DNA from 3 places in the Thermophagus sp. OGC60D27 genome. Region 2 is predicted to be linked to each of the others. Evidence: riboswitches for the same ligand, from Rfam matches in the RefSeq annotation. Region 2 holds a riboswitch; each other region holds the start of a gene.
What was found. A riboswitch is a leader RNA that binds a small molecule or an ion and turns the genes downstream of it on or off. The one in region 2 is predicted to bind thiamine pyrophosphate.

Region 1 (10,554 bases), on a different contig from region 2:
CCTCCTCCGGCACATTTGTCTTACGATAAATCCCGGCTCCATCCACCTTCAGCGAGAGTGCTCCAAAAGGGATATACAAATCGCCGCCCAGTGAAAAGCTATTTTCTCCTACGCCAGTCCGATTATTGAACCCACCGTAATCAAAGTTTAAATGATAACGAGTGTCATTCAAGTCGGATTGTTGACCATGAAGTCCAAAATGAAGATCAAAAGCCGTCTGACGCTGTTTGTCATCCGGGATCAGATTAGCACCTACCACGTCCTGACTCGTCCCATCTCCTAAAAAAACATTATACACAGCTGCGGGGTCAATGGTCTGAAAGCCGTAATAACGATATGCCAAACGATGAAAATCCAGATCCAGTTCCAGCGTCTTGTCATCAAAGAAATGTCGCATGTACAATCCCCCATTGGTATTGTGATACGGGGCATCCACCGAACGATCATTTTCCAGTTTCAAATCACCCCATGAAGATTCCTGTTGCAGCCCAATGGAGAAAGCAAATTTTTCATTACGTGTAATATTGTAAAAGATATCACCGAAAAGCAATTGATAATTTCCCAATCCTCCCCTCACATAGGAAGAGTAAAGATCACGCGGATGCTGACGAGCCAGAGCGGCGGCCTTTAACGGTGACACTTCCGGTATTCCGGACAAAGGATGCACCGATAATTGATACCCGAATCGGGGATTAAAATCGATGGTATCTTCCCTTTCGGGCATCTGATTAATTTTCATGGCATCAAATACGGTAGGAACATATTCTCTTTGCACCCGAACGTCTTTGGTTAAAGATTCCTGAGCCAAACCATTTACCCCGAAAACGAAAAGGGTAAAAAACAGTATAATTATATTGACGGACTTCATAGAAAACAGATCGTTAGATATTTAGATATTAGATAACAGAAATATGATCATCACCAAAGGCCGAAGATATTACTACTCTCCGGCTCCCTGTTGATCTTTAAGTTCCTTCAGGCGCATTTCTGCCCTTTCGCGAATATCATCATCTCTATTTTTATAATTTTCGAGCAAACTCTCCACATACTGACGAGCCTGGAACTGATCCCCCCGACTTTCAAAAATATCGGACAACAAAAGGAAGCATCTTGCCATCCAATATTGGTGAGGCGTACCCACGTTTACAAAATCAAAAATCTCTTTTTCTGCCAGATCCTTGTTACCCTGATCGAACAGGATTTGGGCGACACGGTAACGAGCTTCAGCACCTTCGGGTGAACTGGTATTCTTTTTCAAGATTTGGAATTCTGCCAGTGCCAACTCCTTTTCACCCAGTTCCAGAAGGGCTTCCGCCTTTCGGAAACGGGCTTCCCGCTCCACTTCCGGAGAAGTTTTGGGGTCGGCCAATATCCGTTCGGCCAGTCGGGCAACATTTTGAAGTCGTTCGCCCAGATAAACCTGACAGCGCATCTGACCGATTAGAGCCTCCCTTCTTAGATCCTCCTCATCGGCTTCATTCTCCAGACGCTCATAATAACCGAGGGCTTCACTATAGCGCTCTTGTTGAAAACTGATACGTGCAATACTCACCAATGCATCTTCCATAAAAATGTTTCCGGGTCGACTAACCACAAATTCAAAGGAGCGACGTGCATTTTCCAAATCCTGATTGCGATATTGACAATCTGCTTTATAAAAGTGAGCATTAACCACAAACCGTCCGTTAGGATAGTTGCGCAGGTAGGCTTCGAATTGATTTATGGCCTGCAAGCACTTGTCCTGCATATAAAGTTTTTCTGCGGTAATATAGGACAAGGAATCTTCCTGCCGTTTGTCGATACTTGCAAAGCCTCCCACCTGACGGGTATAGTTGATATATCCATCGGCATCATTTCGATCCAGATAGATGTTTTTAATTCCCAGCAAAGCATCTTCTGCCTCCGGGGTACCGGGGAACTCATTCACCACACGTTTGTAAAAGGCCAGCGACTGATCCAGATCTCCACTATTGTAATAAACCAGTCCCAGCTGCAACATGGCCTTTTTGGAAAAGTTGGAACGAGGATACTCCTCCTTTAACTTCTTGTACATTCTGATGGCTGTAGGTAAATCATTCAGTGCCACATAAGATCGTCCCATTTCGTAATACGCATCATCCACATAGGACGATTGTGGAAAACGATTCACCAGCTGTTGCAGTTGTTCAATCTTGCCACGGTGGTTTTTCACCAATCCAAGCGCAAAAGCCTTCTGATACAATGCGTAATCGGCCGAAGCCCCCGGCACATTGGCAGCCGCATCGTAATAATGGATGGCCCGATCAAAATCACGTTGCATATAAAAGCAATCCCCAATGCGATTTAGGGCATCTCCAAGCATTGGTGATTGGCGACTGCCCATCAGATTCTCATATTTTCTGAACCAGGAAGCTGCCTGAGAATAATTCTTTTGCTTAAACCAGGCATACCCGATATTATAGTGGGCGGTTTTAAACTCATCCAAAGAATAAGACCCGGGCGTATGGATAAAAATATCATAATTCTCGATGGCTTTATCGAATTTTTCCAAACGATAGTATGCTTCCCCAAGCCAATATCTGGCTTTCACCTTCAAATCACGATTGTACTCACCATATTTCAGACTGTATTGCAACATATCGACGGTTTCATCGAAGCGCAAATTGGTAAACAACTCAAGGCCACGATGATAAGCAATTCGTTGGAGCGCCCGGTAATTGTCTGCCGTTTTGTTTTTCACCTTCTCAAGAGCCTCAAGAGCTTGCTGGTAATTTCTTGTGGTCAGAAGCGCCTGTCCTAAATATTGCCAGGCTTCATCCAAATAGGTACTGTTGGGAAACCGGTCAATAAACTCCATGAAGCTGTCGATAATCTCATTAAAAGGAGAGAAGGACAGTTCGTAGTTTAATTTGATATAATTAAACATGGCCTCTTCGGTAATCACTTTATCGAATTCATATTCCGAAGCAGCCCCGAAAGCGGTGCGAGCCCTCTCTTTTTCATTAATCTTTAAATAACAATCGCCCAAATGGTAATAGGCATTCTGAGCCAGGGCATCTTTTTCAAGGGTAGTCTGGGTTAACGCTTCTGCTGCCTCCTCATACTTTTTCAAGTGGTACAGACTTATTCCCAAATGGTACAGATCCTGCCGGGGGGGGGCCTCGGTCAGACTAACGGACATGGAAAGATATTTAGCAGCATTCTCATAATCCGAAAGCGCATACCATGCATTCCCCACCACACGTGCCATATCGGCCTTTCTGACACCTTCTGCCTCTTCAATCAGCGGCATCCCATAATCAATCGCCTTTTTATACGCTCCCTGCAAATAATGGATCTGTGCAATATAGAAAGGAACCTCGTCTCCAAATCCGGGTTCATCTTTCAGTTGTTCAAAAATTTTCAATGCCGAATTATAATTGCCCTGCTCATACTGGATATGGGCATAATAGAAATTAGCGGCGCCCCACCATTGACCTTCCACATTGCGAATTTCTGAAAAGGCCGGAAGCGCCTGATCATACTCTCCTTCCATAAAATGGCAATAGCCCGACTTGAACCTAAAGTCGTAACGGGTATCCCGATTCAGTTTACGGGCCTCTACATATCTGTAATTTCGTAATGCTTTGCGATACTTTCCCGCCTCATAGTCCAGATCCCCCAAACGTTTATAAACATAGGGCCGCATTCCGCTTTCGGGAAAATCAACAAGGAAAGACTCCAGAAGATCCTGAGCATCCTCATTCTTTAAGTGAGAGGAGGCCATGGCCAAATAATAGGCCGATTCAGCTCTCAAATTGCTCTGTCCTGGGCTAAACATCTCCTGTATGTCGGCAAACATACTTCGTGCTATTCCATACCTACCGTTACGGTAATGTTCCAGAGCTTCGTTAAACAGACGATCAGGTTGTCGACTGTCATACGATTGTTGAGCTGTTGAAAAATGGCCGCCAATAATAACCAACAGCAATAGCCAAAGTATACGAAGATTTGTCATGATATTCCAAAATATTGATGTAATCGTAATTTTGAGCCATCGGCTCAATGTGAGTGATTCTATTTTTGTCCTGATCAGACTATTTCAAACAACGAAAATAGAGAAAATTTGGTGTATTTCCAGATAATTTATTATTTAAAGCGAACTTGAGAAAAATAGACGGAAAATAATTAGCCACACCCCTAATAATAAACTTTGTGCTGTTATGGTATTTTCTACTTCATTGGAAATCTTAAAGTAAAGATTAAAATACAATAAAACCTGTACGGTCGATTGAGTCGTTTGCTTGCAGTCGACTCAGTCGTTTGCTTGCAGTCGACTCAGTCGTTTGCTTGCAGTCGACTCAGTCGTTTGCCTGCAGTCGACTCAGTCGTTTGCCTGCAGTCGACTCAATCGTCTGTATAATCTCCATGGAGTCGACTGAAGAAGCCCAAAGCCCATAGCTTCCGACACCAAAACAAAATAATTTAAGATCGCGTTCTCTTTTTTTAATTAAATGTTTCTATATTTGCCGCCACGGGGTGCCCAAATAGGAGGCTGAGATCACACCCATTGAACCTGATACGGGTAATGCCGGCGCAGGGAAATGAGCGCTCTCCTTTTATTTTTCATCCCCAAATTTTCATAGCACACAGAAACGCAAAGGATAAAGATGGGCAAGGTTTATTGTGCAACATAAAACCAACCAAACACAAAAAAATATAATCAAAACAAGCCCTTCTACCTTTTCATTTCTGCCTTAAATTCAACTACAATGGGGTGCCAATAAAAATGGCTGAGATCATACCCTTTGAACCTGACCGGGTAATGCCGGTAAGGGAATGTATGATATCTTCAAAAGCTTTCCCATTGCAGTTTATGGTTTAATTGTTAAACATTAACTGCTTTGTTATGCAAAAATTAATGCTTTTAGTGGGGCTGATCTTCCTTTCGGCCCAGACGTTTTCACAAAGAATGTTACAGGGTATCGTTTACTCTGAGAATCAGGAACCCCTTGCCGGGGCATCCGTAGTGATGAATCCGGGAAACCATGGAACCGTTACCGACCGTGATGGACATTTTCAATTTTCGGGCATCACATCCCCCACCGTCCAAATCCGAGTTTCCTTTATGGGTTACGAAACCTGGCAAGCAATGGTGGATCCGGGAAAAACCAAACACCTGAAGATCACCCTGAAAGCTGCATCCCACTTGACGGAGGAGGTGGTGGTAAGGGCCTATCGTGCCGGTCATCAAACACCGGTGGCACATACCGATCTGGCAGGTGAGGCCCTCAGGGGCGCCGGGGTGGGAAATGACATTCCGTCACTTCTGAAATTAACCCCATCGCTGGTCTCCACCTCCGAAAGTGGCATCGGGCTGGGGTCTACCAACCTCAGAATACGCGGGACCGATCCTACCCGCATTAATGTAACCATGAATGGGGTGCCTCTGAACGACTCGGAAAGTCAAGCTGTCTTTTGGGCCAACATGCCCGATTTCGCCAATTCGGTAGAAAACGTTCAGATACAACGGGGGGTGGGAACCTCCACTCAAGGGTCTGCAGCCTTCGGGGCTTCCATAAACTTTCAGACCACCACGAGCGATCCCCGGGCTTACGCCGAAATAACGTCAACTGCCGGCTCTTTCAATACTTTTAAAAACAGCATTCGCTTTGGCACAGGACTTATTAATGAAAAATTTTCTTTTGAAGGGCGCTATTCACGTCTAAAAAGTGACGGATACATCAAAAACGCTTTCTCGGATCATCAGTCGCTCTACCTGGGTGGCACCATGCATTTCGACAACAGCTTTTTAAAGATGATAATCCTTCATGGTGACCAACAAACAGGTATCAGCTGGTGGGGCGTTCCGCAGGAAATGCTGGAAACCGACCGGCGATATAATCCTGCCGGCGTCTATACCGATGAGTTGGGCAATGAACAGTACTATGACGACCAAACCGACAATTACAAACAGACACATGCCCAATTATTTTACAGTTGGGCAGCAGGGCAACAGTTGCATCTCACCGCAGCGCTTCACTACACCCGTGGCGAAGGTTTTTATGAACAGTATAAAGAAAAGGATTCTTTAAATCATTACGGGATATCACCCATTCAAATCTCTGCTCAAACCATTGAGACCAGTGACTTGATACGCCGGAAATGGATGGAAAATGACTTTTACGGCGCAACGCTTTCGGGCGATTTAAAATTATCAAGTCAGTCCAGCCTGACCTTTGGTGGGGGATGGAACCGATATGACGGCGATCATTTCGGGCGGATCATCTGGATGCGCTATGCCGGAATCACCGAGAAAGATTACGAGTGGTACTTCAACAACGGCACGAAAACCGAACACAACCTGTTTACCAAGTTTGACTGGGAAGCTTCCCCACTCCTTCGGCTCTTTTTGGACATGCAATACCGTGGCATCAACTATGATATGTCAGGAATGGACGACGACCTGCGGTCACTGGATCAGGAACATGATTTCCAATTCTTTAATCCCAAAGTTGGGTTTTACCTCACCCCCGGCTCGAACCACAACATCTATGCTTTTGCGGGGATCTCCAACAGGGAACCCACCCGCACCAATTTTAAGGATGCCAACCTGGATCGGGAAGCTACCCCAAAAGCGGAAAGACTTTACGACATTGAAACGGGTTATAAATATGAATCGGCGGCCTTTTCGGGTGGCATCAACCTCTATTACATGTATTACGAAGATCAGTTGATACCAACGGGTGAAAAAAGTAATGTGGGAAATCCCATCCTGACCAATGTGGATGAGAGTTATCGTGCCGGAGTGGAAGTTATTGCAGCGGTTCATCCGGTATCATGGTTACATTGGGATATGAACCTCACCCTCAGCCGCAACATCATCTACGATTTTGTGGAAACATCGACCAACAGCTATCCAACAATAGTAAACGGCGAGGAAGAATGGATTACCGAAACGGTAATAAAACCTTTGGGAGATACACAAATTGCTTATTCACCTTCAGTTGTTGGCAGCAGTAACCTGACGGTTGATCTGACATCCGGCCTAAGCGTTGGGTTGCTGAGCAAATATGTGGGCGAACAGTATTTCGACAACACCGAAAGCGAAGACCGTAAACTGGATGCCTGGTTGGTAAATGACATACAATTCAACTGGACATTGAATCCCAAACCATTTAAAAGCATCGGCCTGCAATTTACCATTCATAATGTGCTGGACCATGAATACGAAAGTAATGCTTACGGCGGTAATTGGTATGAAGAAGGTGTTGAAAACACCTGGGCCTACTATTACCCCATGGCCGGACGGTATTATATGGGGCAGGTCGTGATAAGGTTTTAAAAAATGAAGCTAAAAATAGATCCGGCCCTTTAGGAGCCGGATTTATTTTTAGAATCTACTGAACGGCCATCCATTCTTAATTTTAAAATTCCATTACATATCAGTATACCCTTTCCCATCAGAGTCTTTTCTTTCACTTATTATTCCACCCGGGTGTTTCCAGATGCAAGAGAGTTCGGATAAAAAAGTCTCGACGTTTCCGTTCTCCGAACTTACCTCCCAAAGTATGTTTAACACCTGGCAACACGACCAATTCAAACTCCTTATCGGCCTTAATCAAAGCATCTGCCACCTGCATGGTTGAAGCCGGATCCACATTGTCATCCAACTCTCCAACAATCAGCATCAACTCACCTTGTAAAAGATGAGCATTTACCACATTGGATGATTCAGCATAATGAGGGCCAACGGGATATCCCATCCATTGTTCGTTCCACCACATCTTATCCATGCGGTTGTCGTGACAGCCGCAAGATGCCACTGCAGCCTTATAAAAGTGGGGATGAAAAAGAACTGCAGCCATGGCGTTTTGTCCGCCAGCCGATCCACCAAAAATCCCCACTCTTGTCGTATCCATAAAGGAGTATTTTTCTGCCGCTGCTTTAATCCACCTTATTCGATCGGGAAAACCTGCATCTTTCAGATTTTTATAACAAACATCGTGAAATGCCTTACTGCGGTTGGAAGTGCCCATCCCGTCGATCTGAACAACGATAAAGCCCAATTCGGCCAAGCTGCTAAATGGGTAGTGATAAGAAGAAAAACTTTTTTGAACAAAGGATCCCTGTGGCCCCGCATAGATGTATTCGATAATTGGATAAGATTTATTCGGATCAAAGGTTGTTGGACGATAAATGTTTCCCCAAATGTCGGTTTTTCCATCCCGTCCTTTGGCAACAAATGGCTCGGGAGCTATCCATCCGTTCGCTTCAATGAGGGAAATATCCGCCTGTTCCAACAACATCAGGATTCTGCCATCGGAGGTTCTACGCAATACAGATACCGGAGCCTTATCAGGAGTGGAATAGGTGTCAACAAAAAAGCGATAATCGTGAGAAAAATGAGCATTATGTTGCATCTTCTCAGGAGTCAGATCTTTCAGACTCTTACCATCGAAACCAATACTGCAATAATGTTCATAATAAGGATCCTCCTTTTTATTACGCCCCCCGGCCCGCAACAAGATGGTTCGATCTTTTTCATTCACATATTCGACTCCACGCACGACCCATTCGCCCTTCGTAATTTGATTAATAATTTCCCCGGTTTCACCATTAATCAGATAAAGATGGTTCCATCCATCCCTTTCGGAAGCCCAGATGATCTCACCTGTTTTATCCACATCATACCTGTACCGTTTCCCGCTGTAATCAATAAAAGTATCACTTTGCTCATCAATAACAATCTTTGTTTTACCGGTTTGCGCATTTACTCGAACCACCTGAAAAACCTGATGCCCCCTCTGGTTATACTCAAAAGAAAACGATTGGCTATCTGGCGCCCATTGGATATTGGAAAGGCTGAACTGGTTTTCGAAGGGACGAATATCTACTTCAATTTTCTTTTTGCGCACCACATCAAAAAGGGCAGGCCGAAATACAGGCAGCACATCCCCAGGACGGAGATATTCCAATTTGTGTAAATTGGGCAATAGCTGATCAGGAGGTGAAGATTCAACAAAGTGCATATAACGTTTCTCATGCACTCTAACTTTGTTGGTGGTCAGATAATGCGAATCAGGTGACCATACAATGTAGGAAGAATATAGGTCGCCGGCACAACCATCATAGCTAAGTTGATTAATCTCACCGGTTCTTATATTGCGAACAAAAACATTATAATCACGAATAAAGGCTTCTTGCTTTCCGTTGGGTGAAACAACAGGATTATTGGCCAACTCGTCACGCGACTCACCCCAATGCGGCCATTCCTGTTCCTTTTCTTTAGCTGACAATGATTCCAGTCGATAAGCGTCTGCCAAAAAACATTTCCAGATCGTATCTTTTCGTTCAAAAGTAAACGTCGTGAGGTCGGCAGCAAATTTCAGGTTAGGAAGTAAAAGTTGATTGGCCTTTGTTTTCAATTTTAATCTCTCCCGTATGGCATTGGCAAGTCTTTCCGTATCAAACGCGATACGTTTTTCCTGTTTTTGTGCATCAACAATAAAAAACATTGTTGTATCAACAGAAGTACGGGCTTTATACCAAAATAGATGGGTCGTATCAATCCAGTTTAGTTCAAGAATTTCATTTAACACCAAACTTTTGAATTCCGAAACAGAATCGGCTCGCAGATAATCTTCTTTCGTAAATTGAGCACTTAAAGAAAAGCATGCAAAAACGAGGAATATTAAAAAAATTAAACGTTTCATAGTTATGAAAATAAGTTTTGAGTTCCTTGCTCCGTGATGTGAGCACTGTGTCAGGGTTAGGGTTGGGTAGGAAATTTATCAACCTTAATCTCAATCTTAAGACAACAAACGTAACAAAAAGGGGGAGTGTTCATTAAACGGTATCCACTTATTTTTTCTTTATTCTCAAAAGCCTCCTAAGTATATTTCCATTTTCTGTCAAAGGAGTCGAGGCAAGAGACATTGATATAGCCATTCCCGGATATATTCCCTATGCAATTTTTTCCTTATAGGAAAAAAAATAAACCAACTTCAGTCATTCTAGGCCCAAATGTCATTGCCCGACTAATCGCGGCCGGGCTCCACACTGGTGGTATTCCTCTTCCACTCTTCTGTTAACTCTCTAATGCGGAGATACATCATTTTATTCAATGTCAGAACAACCCAAAAGCCATTTCTAACAACATTGTTGTTTGCATCAAATTGATACAAATGACGCTCATGATTAACCGTATTTTTATCTCCAACCCATTACGAAAGCCATTAAATATTTTGATCCATCATTTATTGATACGATGGGGCTCCAATAGAGCCCCATCGAGGTAAAAATGGATTCGATATGTTACTCAAACAACGTTGGGGTGATAAAAACATTACATCAACCCATATTTCGCTGCTTTTAAATATTGATGGTCCAAACGGCTTATGAAAGGCAATCTTTACCACAACAGAAACTTATATCAAGTTATGCCATGCAAGGTCCATTAGACCAACCAATAGTTGCCATACAGAATGCCACGATTCATAGGTAGGATCTACCATTTTTTGTTCCGGTCATTACTCCTTCCCTTTCAACGTTCTAACGCCAAAAATAGGTCCTGCACGATGATTATCTTTTGGA
Region 2 (10,554 bases):
AATGACTGAAACAACCTGGCGGCTTTTTCATACAGTGGCCGTGCCTTTTTTTCGCCTCCACCAAACATGGCCGGGGTATACAGAACATTCTGCGCTTTACAAAACCATAGTCGGGGATTGTTGGGATTGAGTTTTTCTGCCTGTGCAAGGGCTTCATTGGAAAGCATGGAATACTTCATTCCCCGGGTTGGTGTGGTGATGCGCATGGAATGAATGAGTCCTTGCAATACATACAGCTCAGACTCATCAGGGGCCAGTTTGAGTGCTTTGTTGAGCATTTCCTGGGCTTTATCCAGCTGTCGGTCGGTCTCTTCCGTATCCTCAAAAATAGAAAAAGTAATGGTGACATAAGAATATGCGGCATAATAATACGGTATCCATTTCTCTTTTTCGGCTTCCCCAATGCGGTAGAACTTGGCTGCAAGGGTCTCTAATTCCGATGATGAGGAACTTTGATACATTTTGTCAATGTTTTCTTTCATCACCGTTTCATAATTTCCGGCGCTTGACAGTGAGGCTGATAGCACTACAACGATGGTTAATAAGATGGTTTTCATGGCTTATAGTTTTTTTTGTTAATAATGAGAAGATTTATGGCTCTATTTTTAGAGGTAAGATTTAAAGTAAGTTAGATTTAAGTATTAAGATTGATAGATAAACAATTGTTTTGATGTAAGACCAATAAATACAACAGCTCTTGTAAAGGGATTTAGTTAATGGATATAAACACCCCCAGAAACACGAATTGTTTGACGTCGGAACGGATGGTAACAAGCTTAGGGTCGCCATCGTCGATAGCCAAAGGAATTCTTCGATATCCCAACACATTATCGCGTCCCAACACATTGGAAAAACTAAGGTGTACAATGGTTTGATTTCCCAATATGCCGGTGAGGTAACTCATATTAACGCCTATTTCACTGTAATTGGGTGACGTATGTGCCATAAACTGGGCGTCACCCGGCTGATGATAGGGGCGCCCCGAATTCCATGACCAGGAGGCACCAATCTGAGTTCTGAGGGGTATGATGAAATGTTTGGCAACGACATTTAATGTGTGCGGGGCAATAAATTCGGGTTCTACTTTTAGGGGATAGTCCAGAAACTTTCGTTTGGAAACAATCAATGAATAGGAAACCCAATAGTCGGTATGGTCAAAAAGCGTTTTGTCGCGAAAAAATAAATCAATCCCTTTGGCATACCCCTCTCCACCATTGGCAAAAGGAACAAATTGGGCAAATTGGTTATATTCTCCCGTAACCAATCGACGATACTTTTTATAATACGCTTCGGCCCGGAACAGACGCCGGCTCAGTTGTCCCGTTTGCAGCCCCAGGATAAAATGTTCGGCCTTCTGCATCTCTATAGAAGGGTTGTACTTCAAAAAATCGGATGGTACCGCCTGGTAATAATGGCCCCACGCCATGGAGATGGTGGTGTTCTCGCCTGTTGCAAACGCCATCGCTGCACGTGGCGACCAGTGGTATTCTCCCGTGCGAGACGAATGTTCGAAGCGTATGCCCGGCCTGAACGCCAGGGCGTTGGAAAGCCGCCACTCTCCTTCTGCAAAGGCTGCAACAAGGTGGTCGTGAACATCAGAATTTTGGGCCAATGCCCCTCCTTCCTGAAGGTATTCCTCATTAAATTGGTTGAACTGCCACGTTGTACCGTAAGTCAACTTCAACCCTGATTCTGCCCGGGTAATGAGTTTTAGTTTTCCTTCCGAGATCCACTCTTTGGTATCTACGTTATGAATACCGGCCCTCATATCCTGATGATCGAAAGTAATGGAAGCCCCCACTTTGAGAAGCGTCTTGTCGGAAACAGGTGTATTAAAGGTTGTGTTTGAATAAAGGTTTCCACCCGCTTCATCGATAGTAATTTCTCCTCCCGAACCGTCGTTGGTACGAAATGATTGACCTCCGTAATCGCCCGCCACAAACGACTTAAACAGGTTGCCATGGTCGCCTTTATGCCGGTAGATCAAGTAGGCATTGCCCGACTCGACGGGTTGGTCCCAGTCAATACGATTATGGGCAAAATGGTTAAAGGGCCCGAAATTGTAATACCCCATGCCGGCCGAGAAGGAACGGTTGCCGGATGCCAGGGTTTTTGACACTTCGCCTCCAATGTTCATAAGCGACAGACTGGTCAGCTCTTCGAGGGCCACCCCCGACGATTCGAGAACCAGCACCGATGATAGCGCCTGCCCGTATTCGGCCGAATAACCACCGGTACTAAAAAAGACCCCTTCGAACAACGACGGCGCAAACCGACCGCGAGTAGGCAAATCGGGCACCTTCGAATAGTATGGTTTGGCGGCCAGCATACCATCCATAAGCACTTTTGTTTCGCCGGCATCACCCCCTCGCACCATCAACCGTCCGTCATCCGCAGCAATCTGCGTTCCGGGAAGGGTCTTTAAGGCGGCTCCTATATCGCCCATGGAACCCGCCGTTGTATAAATATCGAGCGGGGTCATTACGGCTGCCCGTTTTCGGTCACCCGCCTCAAAACTACCGGCAGTAATGGTTACCGCCTTCAAACTTGTAATACTTTCTTTCATCCTTATATTGACAACACGATGGGTGTCGGGTGCTATTTCCATCTCGCGATTCTGGTATCCAACAAAACTAAATACCAAAACAAAAGGTTGATCGCCATCTACCGCCAGGGTATAACTGCCATCAGCACCGGATGTGGTGCCATCGTATTCTCCTTTTACATATATATTAACTCCCGTCAATGGTTCTCCGGTTCGATGGTCGGTTACCACACCATTTATCCGGGTTTGCCCCATCAGAGGGGTCGCCGTTAGCCCACCTGATACCAGAAACAACAGAAACAACTTTTCCTTCATGATTTACCAAAAATAAATGCTGTTAAACGTTTGATTGTTAATACGTGAATGCAAATTCACTGGATTTCGGAATATTAGTATGTCAAGGCTTGGATCATTAATTTTTACTTCCCGAAATTCATATAACAAATTTGGACCGGTAAACGCCATAAAGCAAAAAAGAAAGGACAAGTGGAGAAAATAAGCCGACCAACGGGAATATGCACCGACAAGCAGGGAAAACAACAAGCATCTGAAGAGAAGCTCCCCATTCATTCGTATAAATTTAAGTTATGTCGCGGGCCATATGGATCGCACTTGATGGATCGTTCTTAGTTTACAGTTCTTAGTTGCTAGTTCTTGGTGAAAAGTCCATCGTTATTAACTGCCAGCCTAATGGTTCTAATAGTTGGTCGCTCCAGTAATCTGACTCTTTTGTGGCCATCCCTCATGGTTGGGCGGCAATACTGAAAATTACTTAAATCCCCGCCTGCCTGCTCTCTTCTCCATCCTGCCTCTACACTATATGCTCCTTCTGGTTGTGACAACCGTAAAATGGTCAGGCCCGCTTCTTTTATTTATAACATCAGACGCCCATGGCCACGGAAAAAAGGAAGGTCACAACGTCCCTGTACTTCACCTGCTCTTTACTATAAATCACCAACTTATGGAATAACATTCAAAATAAACCGAACCATTAAGAATATTTAAACCATACAAAAACCCTGAGCTGTTTCCATGTTTCGGCAAAAAACGTCATTTTTGCACCACATATTCCAAAAACAATGAAAGACAAAGTCATAATAATTACGGGGGCCTCCTCAGGTATAGGACGGGCGTGTGCCTATGAATTTGCCGGACGAGGTGCCAAACTTGCGCTGGCAGCGCGTAACGCCGACAAACTGAAAGAAATAGAACAAACAATGACCGGTCAAGGGCACGAAGTGTTGGTGGTGCCCACCGACGTCAGCCGGGAAGAAGACTGCCAAAACCTGATACAACAAACCGTTGAAAGGTATGGTAAAATCGATATCCTGATCAACAATGCGGGGATCTCCATGCGAGCGATTTTTGAAGAGGTGGATTTAAGTGTTTTGAAACAATTAATGGACGTTAATTTCTGGGGTACTGTTTATTGCACCAAATATGCGTTACCCTATCTGCTGGCTGCTAAAGGATCGGTGGTAGGGATCTCCTCCATCGCCGGCTTCATAGGGTTGCCGGGCCGAACCGGTTATTCGGCTTCCAAATTTGCCATGCACGGTTTTTTACAGACCCTTCGTACCGAAAACCTCAAAAAGGGGTTGCATGTACTCATCGCGGCGCCCGGCTTCACGAGTACCAACGTTCGTAAATCGGCACTCACTGCCAACGGAGCGCAACAAGGCGAGACGCCTCGGGCCGAAGAGAAAATGATGAGTGCCGAAGAGGTAGCCCGTCATCTGGCCCATGCCATCCGCAAACGAAAGAGAACCCTCGTTCTGACCTTTGTGGAAGGAAAACTAACGGTGTTCCTAAGCAAATGGTGGCCTTCGTTGATCGAAAAGTTATCGTATCACCACATGGCAAAAGAACCGGACTCTCCCTTTAAGTAAGCACTCACATGGCCGGGTCGAAATCATGCATCTGCAATGGTTTTACCCGTTTTTTCGGCACCCTGCTCCTACAATGGGCAGGATATAGGTGCCTGTTTGTTTATTTCCAAAAGAAAAAAGAATTCACCATATTGCAATAATCATGTTAAAGCATACAACAAAACTGAGAGTGCGCTACGGCGAAACCGACCAGATGGGGATTGTCAACAATGCAGTCTATTCGGCCTATTTTGAGGTGGGACGTACCGAAATGTTCCGGCACCTGGGACTTCCCTACAGCGAAATAGAAAAGCAAGGGATTATGCTGCCGCTTTCCGAACTGCATGTTAAGTTTTTGCGGTCGGCCCGTTACGACGATGAACTGACCATCGAGACCTACGTGGAAGATTTTCCCACATCCAGGATTCGGTTTCAATACAATATATATAATCAATCGGGACAATTGTTGGTAAAGGGTGAAACCGTACTGGCTTTTTTGGATGCCCAAACACGACGACCAACGCGCATTCCGCCGTTTCTGGCCGATAAAATTGCCCCTTTCTTTAAAACGCATGGGCACTAAGGCCTGCCCCGGGCATTCACGATGCCGTGACGGGAGGGCCCTTAATCGTTTCCCTACAAACAGAGTAACACCATGAAAACAGATCATTTTCAATACTACGTAGAGCAGTTTGCCGACCTACGCATTCTTCGTTATCCCGTAACCGGATTTGAGGAGCTGTCGCTGCAACAAAAGAAACTCATCTACTATTTATCGCAGGCGGCCATTGAAGGCCGGGATATTCTGTTTGACCAGAACTATAAGCATAATCTCACCATTCGCCGAACACTGGAAGCCATCTACCAACACTATACCGGCGACCGCTCATCGGAAGATTTTCGCGAGTTGGTGGTCTATCTTAAGCGGGTGTGGTTTTCCAATGGTATTCATCATCACTACTCCACCCTGAAAATAACGCCGACGTTTGGTGAAGCATTTTTCCAACAAGCGGTCAAAAGCATTCCTGCCGAATTGTTGCCTTTAAAAAAAGGGGAAACCGTTGACGACTTGCTAAAAACGCTCATTCCTGTGTTGTTCGATCCCGAGGTAGATGCCAAACGGGTTAATCAGGAAAACGACTCAGATCTGATTGCCACCTCTGCCAACAACTATTACAGCGGTGTATCGCAAAAAGAAGCGGAGGCTTATTATGCTTCCCTTAAGGCGTCGGATGGCCGGGAGCCCCTATCTCACGGGTTAAACACGCAACTGGTAAAAGAAGGAAGACAACTTAAAGAAAAAGTCTGGAAAATAGGCGGCATGTATTCGCCCGCCATAGAGAAGATTGTGGGATGGCTCCAAAAAGCCTTGACGGTAACCGAAAACCACCAACAGAAAAAGGTGATCTCGCTGTTAATCGACTTTTACAAAACAGGGGATCTCAAGATATTTAATGACTACAATATAGCATGGCTGTCCGATCAGGATTCGCAGGTGGATTTCATTAACGGATTCATTGAGACCTATGGGGATCCTCTGGGATTGAAAGGGAGCTGGGAAAGCGTGGTTAACTTTAAAAACCGTGAAGCCACCCGCCGCACCGAAATCATCAGTGCCAATGCCCAGTGGTTCGAAGATCATTCACCCGTCGATCCCCGCTTCAAAAAGAAAAAGGTTCGGGGCGTTACCGCCAAAGTGATCAACGTCGCCATGCTGGGGGGCGATTGCTTTCCTCATACGCCCATCGGCATCAATCTCCCCAATGCCGACTGGATTCGGAAAGAGTATGGTTCCAAGTCGGTCACCATTGAAAATATCACCTATGCCTACGATCAGGCATCCAAAGGAACAGGTTTTCTGGAAGAGTTTTGTTATTCCCGGGAAGAGATTGACAGATATAATCAATATGGTTTTATCTCGGGCAACCTGCATACCGACCTTCATGAATGTTTGGGACATGGTTCCGGGCAGTTATTGGAAGGTGTCTCGGGCAATGAATTAAAGGCTTATGGCGCCGTAATAGAAGAAGCGCGTGCCGATCTGTTTGCCCTTTATTATATGGCCGATAAGAAAGTGGTGGAACTGAATCTACTGCCCGACCGGGAGGCTTATAAAGCCGAATACGACAACTATATCCGCAACGGACTGATGACTCAGCTAACACGTATCAACCCCGGCGAGGATATTGAAGAAGCCCATATGCGCAATCGCCAGCTTATTGCCGCCTGGTGCTACGAAAAAGGAAAAACGGAGAAGGTGATAGAAAAGAAAATGAAAGATGGCAAAACCTTTTTCATCATCAATGATTATGACGCCTTGCGGCATCTGTTTGCCACCTTACTGTCAGAAATTCAACGCGTCAAGTCGGAAGGCGACTTTGAAACAGCTCGCCATCTGGTAGAAACCTATGGGGTGAAGGTGGATAAGCAACTTCATAAAGAAGTTTTGAACCGCTACCAAAAACTGAACCTTGCCCCCTATAGTGGCTTTGTCAACCCGCGATTCCGTACCGTAACGGATGATAAAGGCAATATTACCGATATCATTCCGGATTATGGCGAGAAATATGATGAACAGATGATGCGATACGCCGGAGAACATTCCTGGTTATAGAAAAAATGTTACATTTGTAACGAAACACTGTTAGGGGTGCTCCACCTTGAGTGGGGCTGAGAACAGACCCTTAAACCTGATATGTGTAATAACAGCGTAGGGAAACAGTCGTTTGAATGAGATACCACATACCATTTAGGACATAGTAGATCATTTAAAGCTGTTTTGCCTCGTGCAGAACAGCTTTTTTTTTAACCCCAAAATATTAAGTGAAATGATTACACCACAAATTACAGGAGACCTTCTTCGTAAGGTGCGGGCCACCTCGCCCCTGGTTCACAACATTACCAATTTCGTGGTCATGAACAATACAGCCAATGCCTTGCTGTCGGTAGGTGCCAGTCCGGTGATGGCCCACGCCCCGGAAGAGATGGCGTCCATGGCCGGCATCGCCTCTGCCCTGGTTTTGAACATTGGAACCCTGAGCCGGCAATGGGTAGAAGGAATGCTATTAGCCGGCAAAACGGCCAGGGAACGAAAAATACCTATTGTACTGGATCCTGTGGGAGCTGGCGCCACCTCTTTTCGGACCGAGACCTGTCATCAATTGATCAGAGCCTGTAATCCGACCATCATTCGTGGTAACGCTTCTGAAATTATGGCTCTCATCAGCAGTGATGTACGCACCAAAGGGGTCGACAGCACCGAATCTTCGGACGTGGCACTTCGCATGGCCAAGACATTGGCTCGCGAAACGGGGGCGGTGATAAGCATCAGCGGGAAAACCGACTACATCACCGACGGAACCCATGTTATTCAAATTCAAAACCACATTCCCCTCATGCCCAAAGTGACAGGGATGGGATGCACGGCCTCGGCATTAACAGGGGCTTTTGCTGCGGTCAGTGACAATGCCCTGACCGGTGCCGCATCGGCCATGGCCATCATGGCGGTAGCCGGGGAAAAAGCGGAATCGATGGCGGCAGGGCCTGGCTCTTTTCAGATGCACTTTTTGGATGCTCTGTACGCTCTGAATCAAGAGGACCTTAACCAATCCTTAAAGCTATGAGAACCTCTTTTGATTTGCGTCTCTATCTGGTAACAGACAGAGACCTATCGTTGGGACGGCCCCTGGCAGAGGTGGTGGAAAATGCACTTAAAGGGGGTGTCACCATGGTACAGTTAAGGGAAAAGGAGGCTACTACCCGTGAATTTATACAGGAAGTGATGAGCGTTAAGAAAATATTGCAACGCCATAAGCTTCCGCTGATCGTCAACGACCGGGTGGATATAGCGCTGGCCACCGATGCCGATGGGGTGCATCTGGGACAAAACGATATGCCCTGGCAGATGGCTCGTCAGATGTTGGGGCCGGATAAGATTATTGGTTTATCCGTCGAATCGATGGATCAACTGGAAGAGGCCAACCGGGCCGATATCGATTATATTGGTATAAGTCCGGTGTTTACCACGCCCACCAAAAAAGAACTGGAGAAAGGTTTGGGGTTGCAGGGAACGGCTGACATAGCCCGGCATTCCTCACATCCTTCGGTGGCCATTGGGGGCATCCATCAAGGGAATGCCCACGAGGTGATGGCCACTGGTGTGGAGGGGCTTTCGGTGGTTTCGGCCATTTGTTCGGCCAGAGATCCCCATACTGCCGCCCAAGAGCTCTTAAAACAGATCGATCGAGGACGGAAAAGAAAATAGAAGGGTGTTTCTGATTCCCGGTTTCGGATTTTAGGTTTCGAGGTTCCGGGTTTTGGGAGGCAGGTATAATCGATTGCAAAAATCACTATACCCTACATATCAAACATCTATCCCACAACCCCGGAAACAGATACACTTAACACCAAAGATTGTCCACAATAGCAAGGTATAATTCTTTGTCATACGAATTCTACCATACCAATAACTGAGATAAAAAACATACCAATGAAAAAACATAAAACCGCACTAACAATAGCCGGTAGTGACAGTGGAGGTGGCGCCGGCATTCAGGCCGATTTAAAGACCTTTTCTGCCTGTGGGTGCTACGGCATGTCGGTCATAACAGCCATTACAGCACAAAATACCGAAGGGGTAACAGACATATTTCCGGTGAGGATCGCCACGATTGAAAAACAGATCGATGCCGTGCTCACCGATATCGGTGCTGATGCCGTAAAAGTGGGAATGCTCCATTCGGTCGAGGTGATACGACTGGTAGCAAAAAAGATAAAGCAATATGAAGTAAAAAGACTGGTGATAGATCCTGTCATGGTAGCCACCTCGGGCGACAAACTGTTGCAGGAGGAAGCCATCGAAGCGCTGAAAGAGGAGCTGCTGCCGCTGGCCACCATCATCACGCCCAATATTCCTGAGGCATCGATCCTTTCGGGAGAGAAGATTACGGCACAATCAGAATTGCCCGATGCAGCCCGCAGCCTTTCCTGTAACCAATCTGTTTCGGTGATGCTCAAGGCCGGTCATCTGAGCGATGAAACGCTCATGGACGTCTTGTATGATGCAGAAAAGGATGAAATTGTCACATTCCCTTCAAAGCGAATCACGACGATGAATACGCACGGAACAGGATGTACGCTTTCATCTGCCATTGCCTCCTTTCTGGCTCGAGGGGAGACGCTCCAATCGGCGGTGGGCAAAGGGAAAAACTATATTGATCAAGCCATTCAGGCAGGTAAAGATTACAAAACGGGACATGGTCACGGCCCGGTGCATCATTTTTTCCGGTGGTGGGCATAAACTCAAAGAGAACCATTGGATATATACCACCCATTATCCAGAAAGACTTTTTTCAGATGAAGGACAAAAAAGAAAGCACCCGGTTTTTGAGCATCCCTCCTGCCGGACCGCATACGGCGTATATGTGGAATATTAGTTTTGGCATGATCAACAAGATCTTTGATCATCCCTTTGGGCGAGGGCTCTCGGAAGGAACCCTCCCCCTCGAATGCTTCCGGCACTATCTGTCCCAAGACATGCTTTATATAGAAAAGGATGCCCGCGCTTTTTCGATTCTGGCCGGGAGATCTGAAAACCGGGAGGCCTTCACCTTTTTTCTCCAGATGGCCACCGATGGTTTGGAAATAGAACGAACCCTTCACCGGGAATTGTTCCCTCTGTTTGGTGTTGAACGTCCGCAAAAGATGTCAAAAGCTTGTCATCAATACACTTCTTATCTCACCGAAGTATGCCTTACAGGTTCATATGAATCAGCCGTCGCAGCTCTTCTCCCCTGTTTTTGGGTTTATCATGAGGCAGGGACACGAATCCGATCAAAAGCTGTAAAAGACAATCCTTATCAATTATGGTTAGAGACTTACGCTGACCCCAGATATGGCCGTTATGTCGCTCGTTACATATCTATAGTGGAAAAAATCATGAAAGGAATCAACCAGACACTTACAGAAGAAATGATCCAGGCCTTTCAAAAAAGCATCCAATATGAATTCGCCTTTTTTTCAGAAGCCTGGAACAAAAAATAAATGATCTGTCACTGCACTACTCTACAGTGTTTCCCAAACCTTTAAAAAAGATTTTAAAATTCCGTTACAACAGTTGTTTTATCAAGCCAAGCAGCCATA
Region 3 (10,554 bases), 110 kb from region 2:
TGAAATTAAGATTTTCAGGAAAGGGCTCATCTTCATTCAGCGCATAATAGGCCCGGACTATACCGGAGAGGATGGCGGTTTTTATGGCCAATTGTTCCAAGATTTGCTCTTTTTGTTCTGTTACGGCCTGGCTGTCCAGTACGGTTTCTTTATCCCGTTCGCGAATTCGCTGAATCAGCTCATCCAACTGGTTTTTCACCTGAACCATTACCGGCACACTGTTCCATTTGTCGGTAGATTTATCGAGCACCGACTGAGTATTCAAAAACATCCGAAACAGTTGATTTTGTCTTGCATTCATAACTCTTTAATTTATAGTTAAACAATTAGAATTCAAGGGGAGACACCCCGTGGCAGAAGTGAAAAGAGACAAGAAACTCAACAAAAATTTGGAATAGATAAACAAAATGGAAATCCACCACGTGCAGGTGGTGGTTTGGCAAGCATCACCTTCGGAAGAGCTCTGAAGGCTACTGTTTCTGATATGTGACTCCGAAGCATCATAGCAAAACAGTGGATACTACAATGATTCGGGTATAAATTTAATGGTTTTGCGATTTAAAATCAATTTTAATTTTCTCTCTCAACATTCATTTTTTTTTCAAATCCTATTTTCGTTAAGAAAGACAGAGAAATCGGGTCTTCTACCCCTCTCCTGCCAGGGCGGAATTTTCTATTTAAGAAAAAAAAGTCCGATTTTTTTTTGCCTTTTACAAAATCCCTCTATATTTGTCTTGTCATTCCGATTGGTTTAATAGGATAAAATTAAAATAAATTGCACTAAAACCAAAGAATGCTAAAAATAAGCATCATACATATTTATTTATACAACATTAAACCTTTTAAATTAGTAGGAATTAAACTGAAATTTTAAATATCATGAGTCCAAAACGACCTTCTGCCAACCAAATGATGAATATGACAGATACCATAATGTGTATGTGTTGCGATCATCTATTGCAGAAGGGTAAATCCGATTGATACTTTAAGAATCAACAATAAGGACAAGCCGAGAAAGGCCCTTCTGCCGAATACAGAAGGGCCTTTGTTGTATTTGAACAGAAAATGCGGACACGACGATGGTTCCCATTATCAGAACTAGGACAAAAAGGATTTTTCACAATTGAAACAAGCATGCCCAACCAGGCCTGTCACAACAAGAACATTTATAAACTCATGAATAAGCGAGGTCCATCCGACCAATGGATTAACCAATTTCTATACGAATGAAACAATGTCTGGAAACCAAAAAATACGAAGCCCCATATTATTCGATCAGAGGCAATCGACTAAAAACAGGAATCACAGCTTTAAACAAACACTTTTCAGTCCGTGTTAAGACCGTTTCACAACCCCAAACAACCATTGATAAAATAAACCAAACCAATAATTGATAGAATGCCATGACATCCAAAAACTTTCTTCCCATAGCCATTGATATTTCCAACGAAAAGATTTTAATCATCGGTGGCGGTCACACGGCCTGGAACAAGATCAACATCCTGAAGCGGTTTTCTGCCAACCTGGAAGTAATTGCGCTAAAGGTATGTGATGAAATAAAAGACAGCGGTGTGCCCTTCCGCATAAAAGCATATGAAAAGAGAGACTTAAACGGCTATTTGATGCTCTATTCCTGCACCAATGACCCGATTCTCAACAGACAAATAGTGAAGGATGCCCGCCAGAAAGGAGTACTGGTGAACATACATGACCATCCGGCGCTTTGCCAGTTTGTCTCTCCCGCCATCTATCAATCAGGGCATCTGCGGATAGCCGTATCATCCAATGGTGAGGATGTCTATGCCGCGATCCGAACGCGCAACATCATCAGAGAATACTTTGAAAAGCAACCAATAAGATCCAACTGATTCAATAAAACTTAATTACGATGACCCTAAATTCATTACCATTAAAAGAGACCCAACAAAGAGCCTTGGAAGAGCTCACCCGCGGCCTTTCTGCCGATCAGGCTTTGTGGCTGAGTGGTTATTTTATGGGGTTTCACCACCAGAAGACGGAGGTGACCCCGGGAAAGCCATCGTCGCAGTGCGATTCCGCAGCCAATGATATGCCCTTAACCATATTGTATGGAACCCATACCGGACGGAGTGAATCCATTGCCCGCAGTTTGCACGAGAAGGCCTCTCAGCGTGGTATTAGTAGTACAGTTTTCGCCATGGACGAATACAATGTACGCAACCTTAAAAAGGAAACCAACCTTCTCGTCATTGTCAGCACTCATGGAGAAGGAGATCCCCCTTTGATGGCCGAAGATTTCTATCATCACATAACCGGCAGGCGAGCTCCCAAGCTGGATGGTCTCAAATATTCGGTACTTGCCCTGGGCGACAAAAGCTATAAGCACTTTTGCAAAACGGGCATCGAGATTGATCGGGCATTGGCCAAAGCGGGTGCTGCTTCTCTTTCACCGGTGGTCACCTGTGATGTGGACTTCGAAAGCGATGCCAGCTTATGGATGGACCGGGTGCTGACCGCCCTTGGCAACCAACAAATGCAAGGTGCCAGCGAGGAAAACGCAGCGGCATTCCCATCGCTTTCTTCTGCCGAATATAGCCGACGGCATCCCTTCGAGGCAGAGATTTTGGAAAAAGTACGCCTTACCGGCAGCGAATCGGACAAAGAGGTATACCATCTGGAAATATCGCTCGAAGGATCAGGTCTCACCTATGAACCGGGCGATGCCCTGGGCGTGCTGGCCAGAAATCCGATGGGACTGGTTCGGGATATACTGTCGGAGCTTGGTCTGGAAGGCGACACAACCCTTAATACCCATGTGGGAGAAATCACACTGGAAGAAGCCCTCCGACATCATTATGAAATAACCGTCTTAACCAGAGAGGTGTTGCAAAAATATGCCGAACACACCAATCATGAATCACTGAAATCCCTTATCGAGAATGAAGAAAAGCTTGATAGCTGGCTGTATGGGCACGACCTGCTGGATCTGATTCATGACTTTCCCGCACCCATAAAAGGAGAGGAACTGATTCAGTTGTTGAGACCTCTCCCCCCCAGGCTTTACAGCATCTCATCCAGTCAGGAAGCAGTGGGCGAAGAGGTACACATCACGGTTTCCAAAGTTCAATTTCATCACAAAGGCCGAAAACGAGTCGGCGCTTGTTCGGGCTTCCTGGCAGAAGAGGTGGAGCCGGGAGATCAACTTTTGATTTACATCGAAAAAAATTACAGCTTCCGGCTGCCGGAAAACGGTGACCCCGTAATTATGATCGGTGCCGGAACGGGAATAGCCCCCTATCGTGCGTTCCTGCAACATCGAAAAACACTTGGGCACAATGGTAACACCTGGCTTTTCTACGGTGATCGTCGCTTTTCATCCGACTTTCTGTACCAAACTGAATGGCAAAAATACTTGAAAGAAGGTGTCCTGGAAAAAATCGATTTGGCCTTTTCGCGCGACAGCAAAGAAAAGCAATATGTTCAGCACCGACTCCTACAACAACAAAAAAACCTCTTTCAATGGCTAAAAAACGGGGCCTACATCTATTTGTGCGGCGATCGACGAAAAATGGCGAAAGATGTGGAAAACACCCTAACCGAAATCATCCGCAAGCAGGGCGGCATGACGCCCGAAAAAGCCAAAGATTATCTTCAGCAACTGAAACGTCAAAAACGATTCAGAATAGATGTTTATTGAATGTAAGCATAAACATCAGAAGGGGAGAATAAAAAGACAACAGCCATCGGTTTACCGTCATTCGCTTACAATTATAGTCCTCAAAACGCCCCACTGTGAACGATGAAATCTAAACTCTAAACGAAAAACGAAAACAATGAACCACCAAATTGACTGGAGCAAATTGTCTCAACTGGAAAAGATCAAATACGACAGCAACTATCTGCGTGGAACGCTCACCGAGAGTTTGGCCGATCCTGTGACGGGTGCCATAGCGGAATCAGATACTCAGTTATCCAAATTTCACGGCATCTATCAACAGTTTGACCGGGACACCGAAAAAGATCGGAAACGTCGAAAGCTGGAACCGGCTTTTTCGTTCCTCATAAGAGTGCGGCTTCCCGGGGGGATCGCCACCCCCCAGCAATGGCTGCAAATGGATGGGCTGTCCGACCGTTATGCCAACGGCACCCTTAAACTCACCACGCGTCAGGCTTTTCAGCTTCATGGCGTCATAAAGCGAAATCTGAAACCCACCCTGCAAGGCATTAATGAAGTCCTGCTGGATACCATTGCCGCGTGCGGGGATGTGAATCGCAATGTGATGTCGCACGCCAACCCGGCCGAATCACCGCTCCATGCAAGTGTTTATCAGTTGGCGGGCGAATTATCCCGTCATCTGACACCACAGTCTACCGCCTATCATGAAATATGGCTGGATAAACAATTGCTGGCATCCTCAAAGAAAGAAATTGAACCCATTTACGGACGGACCTATCTGCCACGAAAGTTTAAAATAGGCATTGCCATTCCGCCTTACAATGACATTGACGTCTTCTCTCAGGACCTGGGATTCATTGCCATAGAAGAAAAGGGCAAATTGGCCGGGTTTAATGTCACGGCGGGCGGCGGCATGGGTTCCACCTTTGGGAATCCACAAACCTATCCTCGTCTGGGCGATGTGATCGGTTTTTGCCAACCGGATCAGGTGCTCAAAGTGGCCGAAACGATTGTCTTGATACAGAAAGAAAACGGCAATCGACAAGACCGTAAAAGAGCACGACTTAAATACACCATTGACGATCGCGGAATAGAGTGGTTCAAAGATGAGTTGAATACCCGTCTGGGTTTTGCTCTTGAAGCGCCCCGCCCCTATCGTTTCACCCGCAATGGCGACCGCTACGGATGGAAACAGGGTATCGACGGCAAATGGAGCCTCAACCTTTTTGTGGAAGGAGGAAGAGTGAAGGACACCCCCTCTCTCCTCTTGAAAACAGCTCTGCGAAAAGTTGCTGAAAACATTGACGATGCCCAATTTATTCTAACCGGAAATCAAAACCTGATTATTGCGAATACCTCTCAAAAAGAAAAGGTGGCGCGCATCCTCAAAAAATATGGCGTATGGCCGGCCACGCTTTCCGGATTGAGACAGAATTCCATCGCCTGTGTGGCCTTAAACACCTGCGGATTGGCATTCGCCGAAGCCGAAAGGTATCTACCGACACTGATCGGGAAGATAGAAACCATTCTGCAAGAATATGATCTTTTGAAAGAAGAGATCGTCATTCGTATGACCGGATGCCCCAACGGTTGCGGGCGGCCTTACCTGGCCGAGATAGGACTGATCGGCAAATCAATAGGCCATTACAACCTCTATTTGGGGGGCAACAAACAGGGAACGAGATTAAATACTTTGTATCGGGAAACGCTTACGGAAAAAGAAATTATTGAAACACTTCGACCCCTAATTGCCGATTATGCCCAAAATAGAAATTCCCATGAAAGCTTTGGCGATTTCGTAATTAGAAAAAAATATGTTTCCGAAACGGTTCAGGGAAAAGATTTCAGACATTGATCAAACCGAAAGAAAGGAAGTGAATAGTCTATGTTTATTAAAAGGTGATTCACATTTAGAATCAGATTAAAACCAACAATCCAATCTCTTTCAGACAGATGAATGCAAAGGGGAAAATCATTTCAAAGAAATGCAGATACCCCTTGCTGGTTTTATTACACATCATCATTTTTTTGATTCAATAGTATAATAAAAATGTATTTGAATTTTTCTCCACCCTCCAAAAGCCATACTCAATCATCAAAAACATAAAACCAAGAGCCATGAACAACTTCAAGCATCAACAACAAGAATTCTTGCCCATATCGGTAAATGTAACCGGCAAAAAACTATTAATAGTGGGTGCCGGCAAAGCTGCCCTGTCGAAAGTCAGAAGTTTGCGACGTTTCAATGTATCCATTACAGTCATCGGAATAAAAATCGATCCTGCCTTTCTGGAAATCGACAACATACATATCATCCATAAAAGCTATGATCCTTCCGACCTGGATGATTTTTTCATGGTATATGCATGCACCGACAACCGACATACCAATGAAATAATTCGCGAACACTGCCATGCCCGTAACATTCTTGTGAATCTGGCAGATAATCCCCGCCTCAGTGATTTCATTTCTCCTGCCGTTTACCAGGAGGAGGATCTAACAATAGCCGTCGGATCAAATGGGAAAAACGTGAAACAGTCGATCATGATTCGGGAAAACATAAAAAAAAACTCCGGGCCCGACTTAACAGGTTATCTATCATTGGAAAAGACATCTCTTAACGGAGAAAAAAACAGGGATCGTTCGCAGAAACCATTCGTTCCCAAAGTCATTCTGGCCGGTTTTGGTCCCGGTGATCCGGAATTAATGACGCTGAAAACCCATCGCTACCTTTTGGCGGCGGATATTATTTTTCATGATGCACTGGTCGATTCCAGGTTTCTGGAACACTATCCGGCCCGTAAAATAGCCGTGGGGAAACGATGTGGACAACACCATATTCAACAGGTAGAAATCAACCAGCTACTGGTATCAGCCGCCTTGAGCGGGAAAAAGGTGGTGCGACTAAAAGGGGGCGACCCTCTTATTTTTGGTCGGGCCGGAGAAGAACTTCAATTTCTGGCCGAAAACAATATTGATGTGAAAATTGTGCCGGGGATAACCAGTGCTTTTGCTGCCGCAGCTCAATATGGAATTCCATTAACCCATCGGGAGATAGGTTCTTCCGTAGCATTTTGTGTAGGACATAACATTGCCGAACGGGAATTACCCCAGGCCAGTACTCTGGTCTTTTATATGGGAGCACGACAACAATGCGAAATTTCCAACATACTGATAAAAAAAGGATGGAATAAAAATACCCCGGTTGCACTCATAAGTAATGTTTCCAATCCTCAATCAAAAGTAGTAATATCGCAACTCGACCAATTATGTCAACATCCGCTTTTACAAGAAACACCGCTATTGATAATAGTAGGACAGGTTGTAAAAAAGATGCCTGAATTTGAAGAAATTGCACCAAGAACAGAAAAGAAAAAGAAGCACATTTTTGCAGTTTAACAATATATTATCTATTTTTGAAATCCAATTTACGGGGTGCCTTACTTAACAGGCTGAGATCATACCCATTGAACCTGATCAGGATAATGCCTGCGAAGGGAAAAGATTTTATCGTATGCTCACCTTTATCAGTACCGCACTCCATAGATTTTTGATTAATCCTTTAATAATCATAAAACTATGGAACAAATGGTATCAGCAGGAATCATCGATTCCTACTTCAACAAATTAAAAGAGAATCTGGCCGTTGATGTGGCCATTGCCGGCGGTGGGCCGTCGGGACTTATTGCCGCTTATTAATTATCAAAAGCAGGCAAAAAAGTGGCTGTTTTTGAACGTAAGCTAGCCCCCGGTGGAGGCATGTGGGGCGGTGCCATGATGTTTAACGAAATAATTGTGCAAAAAGAGGCTCTGCCCATCCTTGAAGAACTCGGCATCGAAAGCAATCCATACAAAGATGATTACTATACAGTGGACTCGGTACATGCCACCTCTGCCCTCACCTATCATGCCACCCGTACCGGTGCCCGCATCTTTAATTGCACATCCATAGAAGATGTGGTATTTCACAATAATAAAGTGAGTGGATTGGTTGTCAACTGGGCGCCGGTACATCGCGAAGGGCTTCATGTAGACCCTTTGATTATTATGGCCAACGCCGTAATCGACGGAACAGGCCACGACTGTGAAATAGTGCATACCGTAGCCCGCAAAAACGATATCCAGTTAAATACCCCTTCGGGACAAGTCATGGGAGAACGTTCGCTGGCGGTAGAAGAAGCCGAAAAAACAACCATCGAAAACACCAAAGAAGTATTTCCCGGCCTTTTTGTTTGCGGAATGGCCGCCAACGGAACCAGCGGCAGCTATCGTATGGGGCCCATATTCGGGGGTATGCTCCTTTCCGGACAAAAAGTAGCAGAATTAATAGCTCAAAGACTTTCTGAAGAATCTAAAGTTCCGGAAAAAGTCAACGGGTAAAAGTTGATAATCAATAGTCATTAGCGGTTAGTGATTAGTGTTTAGTCACTAGTTTTTGGTTAATGATTGACTTTTTTAACACTTAAGAATATGGTAATTTTTGATTGGGGAGATGGCTGCTTTTAAATATTGTAAACTTCTTGTTTATATATAAATACCCCAATTTATGTCGCTTTCTCAACCACCCTGACCATCCAATCTCCCCAATCATCTCATTTTACATCGTCGGTGTGAATTGGCAATCCAAATAAATAAATCCAATGAAACGACCATGACCAAGAAGATTTGCAACAATAAGAACATGTATAAACTTTAGGTCATGCGAGTTTCATCCGGCCAATAACTTAGATAAATTTTATACGGATGAAAAATTATGGTGTTTATGTGATTTTAACCAAACCGATGCTACCGCATACGACCATTGCCGAAATATGCGTACAAAACCAGGTTGCCATGTTGCAACTAAGGGAAAAAGAGATGAGCGACCGGGAGCTTCTGAAAATTGCCCGTGATTTAAGAGCCATAACCCGTGGAACCACTACCAGTCTGGTCATCAATGATCGTCCCGACATTGCCCTGCTTTGTCAGGCCGACTATCTGCATCTGGGACAGGATGATTTGCCTGTTTCCGAAGCCAGAAAAATTGTAGGCCCCATGAAGATTGGTCTATCCACCCATTCCCTGGAACAGGCAAGGCAAGCGCTAGCCCAAGAACCGGACTATATTGGTTTTGGACCGATATTTCCCACCAATGCCAAAGCAAAACCTGACCCGCCCGTAGGCACAAACCAATTGGAACAGGTGCTTGCAATATCTGACGTTCCGGTGGTTGCCATTGGGGGTATTTTCCCTGAAAACATTGGGCAGGTAATTGCTGCAGGTGCCCAAAACATTGCCATGGTTCGTCACTTTATGCAAACCACCGACTTTGAAACAAATTTGAAACAAATTCAAAAACTAATTCCATGACCACACAAATCCACTATGCCCGTGCAGGCAAAATAACCCCGGAAATGAAAATTGTAGCTGCGCGCGAAAAGGTAGATCCTCAATGGCTTTGCAACGAGATAGCCGAAGGAAGAATCGTCATACCCAAGAACCACCATCACCATTTTGAACCCCATGGTATTGGTGCCGGACTGACGACCAAAATAAATGCCAACCTGGGCACATCGGAAAAACACTGTAACCTTTCCGAAGAACTTAAAAAACTCGATATTGCCGTTAAATATGGCGCCCATGCCATCATGGACCTCTCAACCGGGGGCAATCTAAAACTTATCCTAAACAAAATATTGAAAGCATCTCCGGTAATGGTAGGTACTGTCCCCATATACAGCGTTGCCACACGATTGTTGGCCCAAGGGAAAAGCATAGCTGATTTGACGCCGGAAGAACTTTTCCGCGAAATAGAATTTCAGGCCGAGGCCGGTGTGGACTTTATGACCTTGCATTGCGGTGTGACGCAAGCCTCCGTATCCTTTCTAAACAACGACAAGAGAGTATGCGGCATCGTTAGCCGTGGCGGGGCCATACTTAAACGATGGATGTTGGAAAATAAAAAAGAAAATCCGTTATACGAACAATACGACCGAATCCTGGATATTTGTCAAAAACATGATGTCACCATTAGCCTTGGTGACGGCCTTCGTCCCGGTGCCGGGTCCGACGCTACCGACCGTGGCCAGATTGCCGAGCTGCTGGTACTGGGCGAGCTTGTTGACCGCGCCAGAGAACAAGGCGTTCAGGTCATGGTAGAAGGACCGGGACATATGCCGCTCGACCAGATAGAGATGAACATGAAGCTGATGAAGAGAGTTTGTCATGAGGCGCCCTTTTATGTTTTGGGACCGTTAACCACCGATTCGGCCCCGGGATATGACCATATTGTTGGAGCCATCGGCGGGACGGTAGCGGCTATACATGGTGCCGACTTCCTTTGCTATGTCACGCCGGCCGAACACCTATGTCTTCCCAACGCCGAAGATGTTCGAAATGGCGTCATTGCCAGTCGAATTGCTGCCCACAGCGCAGATGTGGTCAATAAAATTAATGGTGCGCGTGAAAGAGATTACCTCATGTCCAAGGCCCGGCGCGACCTCGACTGGGAAACCATGTATGAACTGGCTCTTGACCCAGAAATGGCCAGAAAGCGTAAAATTGAATCGGAAAGCAGCGAGGAAGACCATTGTACCATGTGCGGAAATCTTTGTGCAGTGAAAAATGATAAGGTGGTTTGACAAATTTTCAGCACTGAACGATTTTAATTATTCCTAAAAAACGCATTAATACAAGCAATTTAAATACAATAAGAAAATTATTTTCCAAAATAATTTTCTTAACAGAACGTATTATTAAACACAATTTTATACATTTGTATAATAAGAGCAATAACAAAGTTATAAAACACTTGAATTTAATAACTTTTCTTTTACTAAAAACTCAAATAAAAGGAGGTGCCTATGAAAACATAACAACTTTACTATTTTAATGGCAAACAATACTGTAAGAATTGATTC

Region 1: another riboswitch for thiamine pyrophosphate. It lies ahead of ACT29H_RS11675 (TonB-dependent receptor); the one in region 2 lies ahead of thiM (hydroxyethylthiazole kinase).
Region 3: another riboswitch for thiamine pyrophosphate. It lies ahead of ACT29H_RS08800 (sulfide-dependent adenosine diphosphate thiazole synthase); the one in region 2 lies ahead of thiM (hydroxyethylthiazole kinase).

Annotation. Positions count from the first base shown of each region.
Region 1 covers NZ_JBQTGH010000008.1:213,075-223,628, forward strand. Annotated here, with positions in the region: gene ACT29H_RS11665 (TonB-dependent receptor) at 1-868, opposite strand, end outside; gene ACT29H_RS11670 (tetratricopeptide repeat protein) at 941-3,976, opposite strand; TPP riboswitch at 4,484-4,579, shown strand; TPP riboswitch at 4,722-4,814, shown strand; gene ACT29H_RS11675 (TonB-dependent receptor) at 4,868-7,303, shown strand; gene ACT29H_RS11680 (DPP IV N-terminal domain-containing protein) at 7,437-9,674, opposite strand; gene ACT29H_RS11685 (beta-L-arabinofuranosidase domain-containing protein) at 10,491-10,554, opposite strand, start outside.
Region 2 covers NZ_JBQTGH010000006.1:217,848-228,401, forward strand. Annotated here, with positions in the region: gene ACT29H_RS09215 (hypothetical protein) at 1-557, opposite strand, end outside; gene ACT29H_RS09220 (TonB-dependent receptor) at 710-2,860, opposite strand; gene ACT29H_RS09225 (SDR family oxidoreductase) at 3,625-4,434, shown strand; gene ACT29H_RS09230 (acyl-CoA thioesterase) at 4,577-4,996, shown strand; gene ACT29H_RS09235 (dipeptidyl-peptidase 3 family protein) at 5,069-7,027, shown strand; TPP riboswitch at 7,050-7,147, shown strand; gene thiM (hydroxyethylthiazole kinase) at 7,242-8,036, shown strand; gene thiE (thiamine phosphate synthase) at 8,033-8,677, shown strand; gene thiD (bifunctional hydroxymethylpyrimidine kinase/phosphomethylpyrimidine kinase) at 8,903-9,712, shown strand; gene ACT29H_RS09255 (TenA family protein) at 9,769-10,455, shown strand; gene ACT29H_RS09260 (MGH1-like glycoside hydrolase domain-containing protein) at 10,509-10,554, opposite strand, start outside.
Region 3 covers NZ_JBQTGH010000006.1:106,955-117,508, reverse strand. Annotated here, with positions in the region: gene ACT29H_RS08825 (hypothetical protein) at 1-301, opposite strand, end outside; gene ACT29H_RS08820 (precorrin-2 dehydrogenase/sirohydrochlorin ferrochelatase family protein) at 1,404-1,868, shown strand; gene ACT29H_RS08815 (assimilatory sulfite reductase (NADPH) flavoprotein subunit) at 1,889-3,676, shown strand; gene ACT29H_RS08810 (NADPH-dependent assimilatory sulfite reductase hemoprotein subunit) at 3,813-5,510, shown strand; gene cobA (uroporphyrinogen-III C-methyltransferase) at 5,774-7,054, shown strand; TPP riboswitch at 7,077-7,172, shown strand; partial or broken gene ACT29H_RS08800 (sulfide-dependent adenosine diphosphate thiazole synthase) at 7,367-8,035, shown strand; gene thiE (thiamine phosphate synthase) at 8,399-9,004, shown strand; gene thiC (phosphomethylpyrimidine synthase ThiC) at 9,001-10,275, shown strand.